Regions from separate parts of the Salipiger sp. PrR002 genome, predicted to be linked through region 3. Evidence: riboswitches for the same ligand, from Rfam matches in the RefSeq annotation. Region 3 holds a riboswitch; each other region holds the start of a gene.
What was found. Region 3 has a riboswitch for thiamine pyrophosphate ahead of thiC (phosphomethylpyrimidine synthase ThiC). Riboswitches for the same ligand answer to the same signal wherever they lie in the genome.
Positions count from the first base shown of each region.

Region 1: it holds a riboswitch for thiamine pyrophosphate, as region 3 does, so the genes downstream of both, G0A00_RS21270 (FAD-dependent oxidoreductase) here and thiC (phosphomethylpyrimidine synthase ThiC) in region 3, are expected to answer to the same signal.
Region 2: it holds a riboswitch for thiamine pyrophosphate, as region 3 does, so the genes downstream of both, G0A00_RS20640 (thiamine ABC transporter substrate binding subunit) here and thiC (phosphomethylpyrimidine synthase ThiC) in region 3, are expected to answer to the same signal.

Region 1 covers NZ_JAAGOU010000031.1:7,370-10,638, reverse strand. Annotated here, with positions in the region: gene G0A00_RS21285 (thiamine phosphate synthase) at 1-54, opposite strand, end outside; gene G0A00_RS21280 (thiazole synthase) at 54-812, opposite strand; gene thiS (sulfur carrier protein ThiS) at 816-1,013, opposite strand; gene G0A00_RS21270 (FAD-dependent oxidoreductase) at 1,003-1,953, opposite strand; TPP riboswitch at 2,110-2,236, opposite strand; gene nadA (quinolinate synthase NadA) at 2,412-3,269, shown strand, end outside.
Region 2 covers NZ_JAAGOU010000028.1:32,392-35,660, forward strand. Annotated here, with positions in the region: gene G0A00_RS20635 (thiamine/thiamine pyrophosphate ABC transporter permease ThiP) at 1-800, opposite strand, end outside; gene G0A00_RS20640 (thiamine ABC transporter substrate binding subunit) at 776-1,756, opposite strand; TPP riboswitch at 1,808-1,917, opposite strand; gene aroC (chorismate synthase) at 2,087-3,187, shown strand.
Region 3 covers NZ_JAAGOU010000001.1:110,848-114,116, reverse strand. Annotated here, with positions in the region: gene thiC (phosphomethylpyrimidine synthase ThiC) at 1-1,187, opposite strand, end outside; TPP riboswitch at 1,317-1,435, opposite strand; gene fabD (ACP S-malonyltransferase) at 1,644-2,579, opposite strand; gene G0A00_RS00520 (ABC transporter substrate-binding protein) at 2,887-3,269, shown strand, end outside.

The sequences.
Region 1 (3,269 bases), on a different contig from region 3:
CAGTTCGAGCCGGTTCACATGGCCGGTGATCAGGTAAAAGCGATCGAGCCCCATCATGCCAGATCCGCCATGCCGAAGATCGGCGTCGAGGCCTCGGCCATGTCGCGGCGCGGCATCAGCCCCGCCTCATACGCCAGCCGCCCCGCGTGAACCGCCTGACCAAAAGCCCGCGCCATGCCCACCGGGTCCAGCGCCTTGGCCACGGCGGTGTTCAGCAGCACCGCGTCGAAGCCCATTTCCATCGCCTCCATCGCTTGGCTCGGCGCGCCGATCCCGGCGTCGATGACCAGCGGCACGCCCTTGAAATGCGCCCGCATGCTCCGCAGCGCCTCGCGGTGCCGCAGCCCCTGCCCCGAGCCGATCGGCGCCCCCCAAGGCATCAGCACCTCGCAGCCCGCCTCCAGCAGCTTCTCGCCCACGATCAGATCCTCGGTGGTATAGGGGAACACCTCGAACCCCTCAGCACAGAGGATGCGCGCCGCCTCGACCAGCGCGAAGGGATCGGGCTGCAGCGTGTCGGCATGGCCGATCACCTCGAGCTTGATCCAATTGGTCCCGAAGATCTCGCGCGCCATCTGCGCCGTGGTCACCGCCTCGCGCGCGGTATGACAGCCCGCGGTGTTGGGCAGCAGGCGGCAGCCGGTGCCCGTGAGCAGATCGCGGAACGCAGCGCCGCCCGCCCCCTCGCGCCGCAACGACACGGTGATCACCCCGGCGCCCGAGGCCGACACCGCCTCTGCCAGCACCGCCGGTGAAGGGTATTGCGCCGTGCCCAGCATCAGCCGCGACGGCAGGTCAACGCCATAAAACATCGCTCAGCCCCCCTGCATCGGCGACAGAACTTCGACCTTCGCGCCCTCGCTCAGCGGCGTTGCGGCGCGCAGCCCGCGCGGCACGAAGGCCCCGTCGAGCGCGGTGGCGACACTGCCTGCGTCCACGCCCTGTTCGGCCAGAAGCCCCTCCAGCGTCTTGGCAGTCGTGGCCAGCCTCTGGCCGTTGAGATCAATTTGCATGGGTCTTCTCCCTTTGCGCCACGATCTCATCCGCCAGATCCTCGGCAAGGACCGGCGCCATAAGAAACCCGTGGCGATACATACCGTTGAGATGAATGCGTCCCGGCGTGCGGCGCAGCGCCGGAAGATTGTCGGGGAACGCCGGGCGCAGCCCCGCCCCCGCCGAGATCAGCGCCGCATCGGCAAAGCCGGGGTGCACCGTGTAGGCCGCCGACAGCAGTTCCATCACCGCGCGGGCGGTGACCGGGCCGGGGTCCGCGCTTTCGATCATCGTCGCACCGATCATGTAGCGCCCCGCGGCGCGCGGCACGATGTAGCAGGCAAAGCGCGGGTGCAGCAGCCGAATGGTGCGGGTCAGCCGCACGCCGGGTGCATGAAGCTCCAGCATCTCGCCCCGCACCGCGCGCAGATCGGGCAAACGGTCCCGCGCCGCCATACCCCGGCAATCCACGATGCGCCCCGAGGGCGCGCCGCCATGCCTCCGCACCCCGCGCGCGGCAAGCGCCGCGCGCAGATCCGCCATGGCCGCGCCCGGATCGAGATGCGCCTCTTCGGCAAAGAACAGCCCCGAGGCGAAGCGGCCCGAAAGCTCGGGTTCCAACGTGCCGGGATCGACGAGGGTCTGGCCGGTGGTGGCGCGGGCAAAGCGGGTCAGCTCCGCCCGGTCGCGCGGCGGGGCGAGGACCAGCGTGCCGCTCTGGCGAAAGCTCGCCGTGCGTGCCCGCCACCAGCCAAGCGCCGCCTGTCCGCGCCGGGTGATCTCGGGCGGGGCGCTCTCCCCCTCGCAGAAGGGTGCCAGCATCCCGCCCGCCAGCTTTGAGGCGGGTGGCGGCGCACCCTCGGGCACGATCAGCTCCACCTCAAGGCCGCGCTCGGCCAGCGCCAGCGCGGCGCAAAGCCCCGCTACACCGCCGCCAAGCACAGAAATCCTTTCGTCCATCGCGCGCTCCTCCTCACAAAGCCCCAAACCAAAGGACCCAAGCCAAAGACCCAAAGCCGAGGATGGACGGAGAAAGGGGCCACAGGCCCCGCGCATATGGATGCACAACAGGGCCCGATGGCCCGAAAGGACCACCCCGCGCGTGCTGCTTCGGAGAAGATTGCCCTTCGGTCTTCCTACGCCAGCGTCAACTGGGTCAGGTTCAAAGGGTCGCGTCACCGGGACGCCGCGGCGTCCCTGTCAGCCTCTCAGTCCCCATGGCGGGACTCCCCTGACGTTGGCCCGAGCATAGGCGCTGAGTGCCGCCGGTCAATCACCGAAATACGCCGCCTGTGCCCGGTCATCCGGCGCGGCTGCCTGCGACACAATGGTTCACTTTATCGCCCCGCCGCCTTGTCCTTAGGTCAGCTTGGGTCTAATGCCGGACGTCGGCACAAGACCCTGAGGAGGAGCAGGTCATGCTCGACCAGACCACCATCGCCGACACGCTCGGCCGCCATTACGACCTCGCACCCTCGCTCGAGGCGGCGGAACGGCTTGGCGATCTCTACGCCAGCATGAGCCGCGTCGTGACGCCCGCCGACTGGGCGATCCACGCCCCCTATGTCGAGGCGATCAACCGCCTGAAGAGAGAGCGCAACGCCGTCGTTCTGGCGCATAACTACATGACGCCGCAGATTTATCACGGCATCGCCGATGTCGTGGGCGACAGCCTGCAACTGGCGATCGAGGCCACCAAGGTGAAGGCCGATGTGATCGTGCAATGCGGTGTGCATTTCATGGCCGAGACCTCGAAGATCCTCAGCCCCGAGAAGACCGTGCTGATCCCCGATATGGACGCGGGCTGTTCGCTGGCCGAAAGCATCACCCCCGAGGGAATCGCCGAGATGCGCCGCCGCTATCCGGGCGCGCCGGTGGTCACCTATGTGAACACCTCCGCCGAGGTGAAGGCGGCGTCGGACATCTGCTGCACCTCGTCAAACGCCGCGCAGATCGTCGCCGCGCTCGACGCCGAGACGGTCATCATGACCCCCGACAAATACCTCGCGCAGAACGTCGCCAAGCAGGTGCCGCAAAAAAACATCGTCTGGTACGACGGCTCGTGCATCGTGCACGAACGCTTCACCGCCGCCGAGTTGCGCGACTTCCGCAGCTGGCAGCCCGACACCCGCATCATCGCCCACCCCGAATGCCCGCCCGACGTGGTGGCCGAGGCAGATTTCTCCGGCTCCACCGCCGGGATCATCGACTATGTGAACCGCGAGCAGCCGGGCAAGGCGATGCTGGTCACCGAATGCTCGATGGCCTCGAACATC
Region 2 (3,269 bases), on a different contig from region 3:
ATCCTGTCGAGCCCCGCACCAAAGCCGCCGCCGGTGCCAAGCCGCAGCGCCACCAGCCCCGCCGCCAGCGCCAGCGCCAGTTGGATCACCGAAAGCAGCGCCGCGCGTCCGAGGTCGAAATCAAAGCGCACCGCCTGATAGATCGCCAGCTCGACCGTGGTGGCGCGCGGGCCGCCGCCCAGCGTCAGCGCCACCGCGAAGCTCGACAGGCAGATCACGAAGATCACCGCGAAGGCTCCGGGCGCGATGCGCAGCACCATGGGCGCCTCGAGGGTGCGCAGCATCGCCCATGGCGACAGCCCCAGCGAGGCGGCGAGGCGAAAGCGTTCGGCGGGGATCGCCAGCCAGCCCTGCAGCAGCAGCCGGGTCGCCAGCGGCAGGTTGAAGAACACATGCGCCAGCACCACGCCGTGCAGGCCGTAGATGCTGAAGCCGGGCAGTCCGACCGCCCGCAGGGCCGCGTTGACCATGCCGTTCTGGCCAAAGACCGCCAGCAGCCCCAGCACCGCCACGATCGTCGGCAGGATGAACGGCGCACCCAGAAGCGAGATCAGCAGCCCGCGCCCCGGAAAGCGCCGTCGTGCCAGCGCGCGAGCGACCGGGATCGCCAGCGCCACCGAGAACAGCGCCGAAAGACAGGCCTGCCAGAGCGTGAAGCGCAGCGCCTGCCAGTCGCCGGGGCCAAGGCTGCCCCAGCCACCAGCCCGCGCCAGCACCGCCGCGACCGGGCCCAGCACCAGTGCCAGCACCAGCCCGCCCGCGGCAAGCGCCGCGATTATTGCGAGAGGCCGCGACGCCATGCCTCGATCGCCTCATCCCGCAGCGCGGCGGCCTCGTCCTCGGAGTAGAACAGAACCTTGCTCGGCAGTTCGAGCTCCTTGAACCCTTCCGGCCAGTCCTCGTGCGGCAGGGCGGCGGGGAAGGACCAATTGCCGGTGGCGATCATCTGCTGGAACTCGGGCGTCAGGATGAAATCCATGAAGTCCTGAGCCAGCTCGGGCTGATCGGTGTTGGCAAGTTTCGCGGCCAGTTCGACCATGAAATAATTGCCCTCGGGGAAGATCAGCGCCTTCTTGGTGTAATCCTCTTCGGCGATGATGTGATAGGCGGGCGAGGTGGTGTAGCTCAGCACCATGTCGGCCTCGCCATCGGTGAAAAGGCCGTAGCTTTCCGACCAGCCCTTGGTGACGGTGAGGATCTTCGGCGCCAGCTTGCGCCAGGCATCTTCGGCCTCATCGCCAAACACCGCCTCGACCCAGAGCGCCATCGCGAGGCCCGAGATCGAGCTGCGCGGGTCTTGGATGACGATCTTCAGATCATCCGGCGCGTCGAGCAGCTCGGCAAAGCTGGTGGGCGGCTCGGACAGGCGGGTGGTGTCGTAGATGAAGGCCGTCTCACCATAGTTGTAGGGAAGGAAGGTGTCGTCGGTCCAGTCGATCGGCAGGGTGAGCGGCGAGAGGTCCACGCCATGCGGGGCGAAGAGGCCGCTTTCGCGGGCCTTCTTGGTCACATCGGTGTTGAGGCCAAAGACCACATCGGCCTCGGTCTGATCACCTTCGAGCAGCAGGCGGGGCAGCAGGTCGCCGGGCTTGAACTGCAGATCGCAGCCGCAGCGCGCCTCGAACATCTCTTCGATCTTCGGGCCGGGGCCCCATTCCGAGACGACGTAATCGCCTGCGTAGACGGTCAGAACGGGCTCTTGCGCCAGCGCCGTGCTGGCAAAGAGACATCCCGCTGCAAAACTGATGGCCTTCATGGCATCCTCCAAATTTGCGGCGAGAGGGCAAGATGGGCCGGGGCGCGTGGGGCCTTGGGCCGTGACCTTCCCTCCGCCGGTGCTAACCGGGTCAGGTTCAACGGGTTCGCGTGGATCGCATCTCAGCCGGCGCGGATCGCGCGGCACCCCGAGGTAGCGCAAGACCTAGCCGGGGTCGGGGCCTCTGACAAGGGAATTGCGCGCAGTGCCCAGTGTCGTCCGGTGTCGTCTTGTGTCGCTGTTTGTTGCGGAAATTCCTTGAGACAGGGGCCGCGCTGGCCTAACAGGCTTGGCGAGCAGACCCCGCGGCCCGACACAGGAGACATCCCCATGAGCCTCAACACTTTCGGCCATCTCTTCCGTGTGACCACATGGGGCGAAAGCCACGGCCCGGCGCTAGGCGCGACGGTGGACGGCTGCCCGCCGGGCGTGAAGATCGACGAAGCCACGCTGCAGAGCTGGCTGGACCTGCGCAAGCCGGGGCAGAACAAATACACCACCCAGCGGCGCGAGCCCGATGCGGTGAAAATCCTCTCCGGCGTCTTCGAAGGGCAGACCACCGGCACGCCGGTTCAGTTGATGATCGAGAACACCGACCAGCGGTCCAAGGATTACTCCGAGATCGCGGCCAAGTTCCGCCCCGGGCACGCCGACATCACCTACTACCAGAAGTACGGCATCCGCGATTATCGCGGCGGCGGGCGCTCTTCGGCGCGTGAGACGGCGGCGCGGGTGGCTGCGGGCGGTCTGGCGCGGGCGGCGCTGGCCGAGTTGGCGCCGGGTGTGTCGATCACCGGCTACATGGTGCAGATGGGCCCGCAGGCGATCGACCGCTCGCGCTTTGACTGGGAGGAGATCGCGCGCAACCCGTTCTGGTGCCCCGATGCCGAAACCGCCGAGGGCTGGGCGGATTATCTCGACGGTCTGCGCAAGTCCGGCGACAGCGTCGGCGCGGTGATCGAGGTGGTCGCGCGCGGCGTGCCCGCGGGGCTGGGCGCGCCGATTTACGGCAAGCTCGACACCGATCTGGCGGCGGCGATGATGTCGATCAACGCGGTGAAGGGCGTGGAAATCGGCGAAGGTATGGCTGCGGCTGCGTTGACCGGCTCGGCCAATGCCGACGAGATCACCATGGGGCCGGATGGGCCGGTCTACAGCTCGAACCACGCGGGCGGGGTGCTGGGCGGGATTTCCACCGGGCAGGACGTGGTGGTGCGTTTCGCGGTGAAGCCGACATCTTCGATCCTGACGCCGCGCAAGACGCTGACGGTGGGCGGCGAGGAAACCGACATCGTCACCAAGGGCCGTCACGATCCCTGCGTCGGCATTCGCGCGGTGCCGGTAGGTGAGGCGATGATGGCCTGTGTCATCCTCGATCACCTTCTGCTGCACCGCGGTCAGATTGGGTCCAATCGCGGTCAGATCGGCTGATCTGGGCGCCACTGCTACTGCCTCTGTCGCTTTTGCCTGTGGCGTCAGGCACGCTACGGAGCTCTAAGGGGCGGGGGGCGAT
Region 3 (3,269 bases):
GCCACCTGCGTCAGCTCGCCCAGCGTTTCCAGCTCGGCGAACTGCGCCTGATCGTTGGCGTCGGCGATAGATCCGGGGCGCAGCCCGTCACCCAGCGATAAGGACACGTCATAGGCCCGCGCGATCTCGCAGATCTCCTCGAAATGCTCGTAAAGAAAGCTCTCGCGGTGGTGGTGCAGGCACCATTTGGCCATGATCGAGCCGCCGCGGCTGACGATCCCGGTCACCCGGTTCACCGTCATCGGGATCATGTGCAGCCGCACGCCCGCGTGGATGGTGAAGTAATCCACCCCCTGCTCGGCCTGCTCGATCAGCGTGTCGCGGAACACCTCCCACGTCAGGTCTTCGGCGAGGCCGCCGACCTTCTCCAGCGCCTGATAGAGCGGCACCGTGCCGATGGGCACCGGCGCGTTGCGCAAGATCCAGTCGCGGATGTTGTGGATGTTGCGCCCGGTCGACAGGTCCATGACCGTGTCGGCGCCCCAGCGCGTCGCCCAGACCATCTTCTCGACCTCCTCAGCCATCGAGGAGGTCACCGCCGAGTTGCCGATATTGGCGTTGATCTTCACCAGAAAGTTGCGCCCGATGATCATCGGCTCAAGCTCGGGGTGGTTGATGTTGGCGGGGATGATGGCGCGGCCCCGGGCGATCTCATCGCGCACGAACTCCGGCGTCACATGGTCGGGGATCGACGCGCCCCAATCCTGCCCGTCCCGTTCCAGCTGCGCCTTGGCGGCCTTGCGCCCGAGGTTCTCGCGGATGGCGACGAACTCCATCTCCGGCGTGACGATCCCGGCGCGGGCATAGGCCATCTGGGTGACCGCTTTGCCGTCCTTGCCCCGGCGCGGCGCGTGGCGGACCGGAAACTCGGGCACCAGACGCGCGCCTTCGGCAAAGCCGTTGTCCTCGGGCTTCACGTGGCGGCCATCGTAGCTTTCGGTGTCGGCGCGGGTGCGAACCCAGCCCTCGCGCAGGCGCGGCAGACCGCGGTCGATGGCGATCTCGGCACCGGGATCGGTATAGGGGCCGGAGCTGTCATAGACGGTGACCGGCGGCTCACCGGCGGACGGATGCAGGTCGATCTCGCGCATGGGCACGCGGATCTGCGGGTGCAGCGTGCCCTTGTGCCAGACGCGGCGCGAAGCGGGCAGCGGCCCGCAGGTGACTGTTGGGGTCAGGTCTTTCATCGGTCGGAGCCTCCAAGCTCAAAGCGGTGGAGACCCAGTTCCGGTGCGTGAATGGGGTGACATTGCTGCGGCCAAGGCGCGGGTCTGCCCCGCTTGTCCTATCCGCAAGAACCGGGGCGCAGAGCCCCCGGCAACGCCAGTGCACCATCCCTACGCCAGTATGAACTGGATCAGGTTCGTCGGGTCACTGCGCTGCGCGGACGCCAGCAGAATCTCAGCCCCTTGTCGGGACCCCCCGGGTGAGTGGCGCCACCCTGCGGCGAGTCGGGTCGGGCGTCAAGGTGCGGCCTCGGCCCGGCGGAGCGCGGGCGAAGGCGAAGGCGAAGGCGGTCGGAGGCGTATTTGTGGAACAATGAAAGGCGCTGGTCGCGCCCAGCATGCACACGCCCGGAATGCACGAAGGGCGGCGCCGCATGGCACCGCCCCTGTTTTCTTTTGGCAGAGCTGAGGCGTACCTCAGACCGCTTCGAGCGCGGCCTTCACGTCGTCGGGCGCGCCGATGTTGCGCAGCGTGGCCGGGCGGTGGATGCGCTTCACCATGCCCGAGAGCGCCTTGCCCGCGCCAATCTCCCAGAACTCATCCGCGCCCTGCGCGACCATATACTCGACCGACTCGCGCCAGCGCACCGAGCCGGTGACCTGCTCGACCAGCAGCGCGCGGATGCGGGCGGGATCGGTCACGGCCTCGGCGATCACATTGGCCACCAGCGGCACTTTGGGCGCGGTGATATCCACCTGCTCCAGCGCTTCGGCCATGACCTCGGCGGCGGGGGCCATCAGTGCGCAGTGAAAGGGGGCGCTCACCGGCAGCAGCAGCGCGCGTTTGGCACCCTTCTCCTTGGCGATCTCCACGGCGCGTTCGACCGCCGCCTTGTCGCCCGAGATCACCACCTGCGACGGGTCGTTGTCGTTGGCCGCGGCACAGACCTCGCCTTGCGCGGCCTCTTCTGCGACGGCGCGGGCGGTGGCCAGATCGAGGCCCAGCAGCGCCGCCATGGCGCCCTGACCCACCGGCACCGCCTGCTGCATGGCCTTGCCACGGGTGCGCAGCAATTTGGCCGCATCGCCGACGCTCAGCGCGCCTGCGGCGGTCAGCGCCGAATATTCGCCCAGCGAGTGACCCGCGACGAAGCTGGCCGCCCCGATCTCGATGCCCTCTGCCTCGAGCGCGCGCATGGCCGCCAGCGAGGTCGCCATCAGCGCGGGCTGGGCGTTTTCGGTGAGGGTGAGCGTCTCGATGTCGCCGTCCCAGATCAGCGACGAGAGGCTCTCGCCCAGCGCCGCGTCCACCTCGTCGAACACGGCTTTCGCCGCCGGATAGGCCTCGGCCAGCGCCTTGCCCATGCCGATGGTCTGCGCCCCCTGACCGGGGAAGATGAAGGCTCGCGTCATGATCGTCTCTCCTAAGGCTCGCGCGGTCGGGTTCTGGCGCGCTTTGGCGCGCAGTCCTAGCGCCAAGCGCCCCGTCGCGCAACGCCCCCGCTGAGCGCCCCCATAGGCTTCTTCTCTTCAAAAATACGCCGGGGGAGCCGCGCCCCGGCGCGGCGGGGGCAGCGCCCCGGCGCGGCGGGGGCAGCGCCCCCGGCAGTGGCGCCCACCGAAAACTCCCGCACAGCACCTTGGTAAGAGGCGACGTTCCGGCGTAAGAGGGTCGCAGCGGCCTGCCCCCCGCGCCGCGCAACAGGAGAAAGACGCCGCAATGACCCTGCTTCGACGCACCGTTCTCGCCACCGCCGCCGCGCTGGCGCTGATCCCGGCCGCCGCGCTCGCCCAGGACAGCACGGATGCCCCGATCAAGATCGGCGACATCAACCACTACAAGCGCCTTGCAGCCTTCGCCGAGCCCTACCGCAAGGGCATCGAACTGGCGGTCAGCGAAATCAATGCGCGAGGCGGCGTGCTGGGCCGTCCTCTGGAGTTCGTCTTTCGCGACGATCAGGGCGATCCCGCCGAGGCGGTGCGCATCGCCGAAGAACTGATGACCCGCGACGGCACGGTGATGCTCACCGGCACGATCCTCAGCAACGTCGGGCTCGCGCTCAGCTCCTACGCCGCCGAGAAGCAGCATGTCTATCTCGCCTC